DNA from 2 places in the Shewanella inventionis genome. Region 2 is predicted to be linked to the other one. Evidence: predicted binding sites of a transcription regulator. Region 2 holds the regulator's gene; the other holds the start of a gene.
The links. The regulator ArgR, encoded in region 2, controls arginine synthesis, uptake and breakdown. The targets are predictions, from matches to a motif close to ANTGAATANNTATTCANT.
Positions count from the first base shown of each region.

Region 1 (2,422 bases), 2.3 Mb from region 2:
ATACGCGTGCTTGCAGTTCAGCATTAACCGGCGCTGGCGTTGCGCCATACTCACCTTTTAATACTCCTTCGGTCTCTTTAGTCATCGACTTGTAGCGCTCACCCATCAATACGTTAATCACTGACTGAGAGCCAACGATTTGTGATGTGGGTGTCACTAAAGGTAAAAAGCCAAGATCTTCACGTACCCGTGGGATCTCTTCAAGCACGGCATCCATTTTGTCTGCTGCGCCCTGCTCTTTTAATTGGTTTTCCATGTTGGTTAACATGCCGCCCGGCACTTGAGCACGTAAAATACGTGAATCAATTCCTTTTAATGCACCTTCAAAACGGACGTACTTTTTACGAACATCTCGGAAATAAGCGGCAATTTCTTCAAGCAACACCATGTCATAGCCGGTAGCTCTGTCGGTATCTTCTACCATAGCAACAAGCGTTTCAGTGGCGCTATGACCATAGGTTTGGCTCATTGATGATATCGCGGTATCTAAAACATCGACTCCTGCCTCAATAGCTTTTTGATAGGTTGCCGTGCTTAAACCTGTTGTAGCATGGCAATGCATTGAGACCATTAAATCGGTTTGCGACTTTAAGCGGCTAATGAGCTCATAGGCTTGCATAGGCTTAAGCAAGCCAGCCATGTCTTTAATACATAACGAATCTGCGCCCATGTCTTCTAAACGCTTAGCCATATCCACCCATGTATCTATGGTGTGCACTGGGCTTGTGGTAAATGAAATGGTGCCCTGGGCGTGTCCACCAACGTTTTTAACCGCTTTTACAGCGGTTTCAAGGTTACGCACATCGTTCATTGCATCAAAAATACGGAACACATCCACACCGTTGGTATGAGCGCGCTCAACAAAACGAGTTACTACATCATCGGCATAATGACGGTAGCCTAAAAGATTTTGCCCACGCAATAACATTTGCTGCGGCGTATTTGGCATGGCTTTTTTTAATTCACGAATGCGATCCCAAGGATCTTCTCCAAGATAACGAATGCAAGAGTCGAAGGTCGCTCCGCCCCAAGACTCAAGTGACCAGTATCCAACTTTGTCTAACAAAGGAGCAATCGGCAACATATCGTCAATACGTAAACGCGTTGCGAGTAGTGATTGATGGGCGTCACGCAGTGCGACATCGGTTAATGCTAATGGCTTACTCATAATGACTCCAAAATTATTTAGCGCGGTATTGATGTATCGCAGAGGTGATTGCTGCCACTAACTTAGGATCTAAGCTAGTCGCTTGTGCTGTACGAGAAGGTGCTTGCGGTGCAGCAATGTCTGCTACCGGTGCAGGAAAAAGCTTTGCAACAATGCCAATACCTACGATTAAGATACTTAAAAAAGTAAACACTAAGCCCATGCCCATTATCATGATGCCCAGCGCATCCGATAATTGCTCAGATATCGATGTCATGTTTCCTCACTTTTTATCAAACAATTAAAATCAGCAGATTTGAGCAATATGTTTTAAATCAATGCGATATGGATATTTATCCCGCAGTTAACTCTCAAAAAAATCACACATTGCCCCCAACATTAACAGCAAGCTAATTAAGCAAGCATAAATATTCAAATCAAACGTCATTCAACACCGTGGTTTATCTGAGTTAAACGGCTTATTTAAACACGTCAAACCCAAAATCTTGTCACAAAATATAAACAAAAAATGACTACAATACTATCCTTTTGTAAATTGGTCTTACCATAATAAACGCCCAACATCGGTGCAGGTTAATAAAACCCAAAATAAACACCATAAAAATAAAGATTCCACAATATCCAAGCCTTTTTTTACTGATACACAATAAAATCGTTAAAATTAACGATTAAATAACATAACAACATGGTGCACATTAATTTCTACTCAAGCCAACAAATGTTTATTTACTCATTTTATGTGAATACAAATCCACACAAACTCTGTGTTGCCCCTTTTTAGTCCCAGGTATCATTTAAACACTCGTATGGCATGATCGATTTGTAAACAGAATAGTTAGGCCAAAAGGCATTACAGAGGGCAATAGAGCATAAAATGAGGGTAATGTAGGTATTAGCTGACGCTAATTGGAACTGTTGATTGGGAAGCACTAATTTGAAGTGACAGTTTGAAGCGCTAATTTGAAGTGCTAAATTGAAGTGCTAAATTGAAGTGAAAGTTTGAAGCGATAGTTTTGAAGCGGTAATTTGGATCTGTAGTTGGAAGCGCTAAATTGAAGTGAAAGTTTGAAGCGATAGTTTAAGCGATAGTTTAAGCGGTAGTTTTGAAGCGCTAATTGCTGTGAATACTCATACCAATGCTTCAGTCGAGGCAAGTGCAACAATTCGAACTTTAATTTTATCCATAAAAAAACGCCCTGTAATTATACAGGGCGTTTCTATTATGGTGCGCGTGGGAGGATTCGAACCTCCGAC
Region 1 covers NZ_CP082926.1:1,874,862-1,877,283, reverse strand. Annotated here, with positions in the region: gene oadA (sodium-extruding oxaloacetate decarboxylase subunit alpha) at 1-1,168, opposite strand, end outside; gene K8B83_RS08495 (OadG family protein) at 1,182-1,424, opposite strand; tRNA gene K8B83_RS08490 (tRNA-Arg) at 2,392-2,422, opposite strand, start outside.
Region 1: the regulator ArgR is predicted to act here: its motif matches at 1,567-1,584, upstream of K8B83_RS08495 (OadG family protein).

Region 2 (2,422 bases):
GATGTTTAATGCCATCGATGGCGTTGAAGAGCAGCTACGCCCATCGATTGCTAATGTTGCGCAGTATATTTACGAACTCACCGATCAGTATGCTGACAGTGCTTTTAATGGTTTTGTTGGAATTGGTGCTAACTTTTGGGATACATTTTACCCTGAAGCTCGTCCAGCACTGTTAAAGCCTTTTCCTGCTATGAATGAGGGAAATAGAGATGCACCCGCAATGGAATATGATATTTTTGTTCATATCCGTTGTGACCGTTACGATATTTTGCATTTAGTGGCCAATGAAATTAACCAGATGTTTGAAGACTTGGTTGAATTGGTTGATGAAGAACGAGGTTTCCGTTTTATGGACAGTCGGGACTTAACCGGTTTTGTTGATGGTACTGAAAACCCAAAAGGGCGTCATCGTCAAGAAGTGGCATTAGTGGGTAATGAAGACCCCGAGTTTACCTCTGGCAGTTATGTGCATGTGCAAAAGTATAAGCATAATCTGAGCAAGTGGCATAGATTACCTCTTAAAAAGCAAGAAGATATTTACGGCCGAACCAAGGTTGACGATATTGAATATAACTCGGAAGATAAACCGCTAACAAGCCACACTAAACGGGTAAACTTGAAAGATGAGCAAGGCAAATCGTTAGAGATATTGCGCCAAAGTATGCCTTACGGGTCGGTAAAAGAGCAGGGGTTGGTGTTTATTTCGGTATGTCGTACACCAGAGCATTTTGAAAAAATGTTGCGTAGTATGGTGCACGGTGATGCACACGGTAATCATGATCATTTGATGCTATTTACTAAAGCATTAACCGGTTCGTCTTTCTTTGTGCCGTCTCTTGATTTTTTAACTCAATTTGACGATGCGTAGATAGAGTAAGAGATCAAAAAAGCAATGCCATTGCATTGCTTTTTTGATAATTCATGTTGCAACATTGAGAGAGTTGCTCAATGTTTTGAATTTTTATTCGCTATAATTGAATAATGATTTAACTGTTTCTAATGTATCATCAATGGTTTTGATACTGGCAGGGCAGATGAAAATCGTGTCATCACCTGCAATCGTGCCTAAAATGCCTTCAGGTTTACCTATAGAATCGAGCAAGCGGGCGATAAGTTGTGCAGCTCCTGGGCTGGTTCTTACCACTATCATTGCCTGGTTATGGTCAACGTCGAGCACTAAGTTCTTTAATGGGCTACCGGCAGTTGGCACACCGAGCTCAGCGGGAAGACAGTAAACCATCTCTTGTTTAGCGTTGCGTGTACGTACCGCGCCAAATTTGCTAAGCATACGAGACACTTTTGATTGATTGATATTACCGAATCCTTCGGCTTGTAGCGCATTAACAATCTCGCTTTGGCTTCCAAAACGCTCTTCTTTTAGAATCGCTTTAAAAGTTTTGACGAGCTCATCCTGATTTTTTGTCGCTGGCATAATGATATTTCATCTTATAGTTGTTATTCAAAAAACTTGCACATTTTGAATAGATCTCCTTGTTAAGTCAAGAAAGAATCAGATTTTATGAATAAAAATTCAATTCAAAAGTGGAATGTTATACTGACACTTTGGCGTGTTATGCCCATTAGTAACGATAGCGTTAAGCAAATGAGTTAGCCTTGTGCGCACAGCGCTTAACGCGTGCATAATTAAAAGCGTTATACTATTTGTTTTTTACAATAAGATGGATAATGGATTATTTGTTTGTTTAACGACAATATCTAACCCCTTGATGAGTACTGCAATGTTAAAAATACTTAAAATGTTACACCTAATTGGCATCATCATGTTATTGGTGGGCGTGTATTTATACCTTAATACCACGTTTGGACAGCAGGTCAGTGGTATGTTGGTGATTGCATTACTCATTGGTATTGGTACGTTAATTATGTCGCCATTACCTGTTGCACTTGTTATTGAGTGGGCTCAAAAGCAAACATCTTCAGACAATTCAAAGGAATAATCATTGTCTTTTATTATTCGTAAAGCCGTATTATCTGATAGTAGTGACATTGCTTTTTTAGAACGTGTTCATGTTACAGACGAACTCAGCGGCCGACACAGTGATTTGCATGCTCACCCAATGACGGTTGGTGAAGTTAAGCAACTCATTAATCAGCACTGGATAATCGTTGCCGAACATCAAGGTGAGATTGTCGGTTACGTTATTGCTGCCAAATGGGCCTTTTTTGCCTCGCAACCTTTGTATCGTTATATTATTCAGCGCATTAAATTTGCTGATTTTGATGGCCAATCGTTATCAACAACCAATACTTGCCAGTATGGGCCTGTGTGGATTAGTCAATCATATCGCGGTAAAGGTATTTTTGAAGCCTTGGTTAACGAGCTTAAATTGGTTTTAAAAGAGCGTTATCCATTTATAGTGACCTACATTGCGGCCGATAACCTGCGTTCATTGGCTGCACA
Region 2 covers NZ_CP082926.1:4,405,843-4,408,264, reverse strand. Annotated here, with positions in the region: gene K8B83_RS19785 (Dyp-type peroxidase) at 1-868, shown strand, start outside; gene argR (transcriptional regulator ArgR) at 962-1,432, opposite strand; gene K8B83_RS19775 (hypothetical protein) at 1,740-1,958, shown strand; gene K8B83_RS19770 (GNAT family N-acetyltransferase) at 1,962-2,422, shown strand, end outside.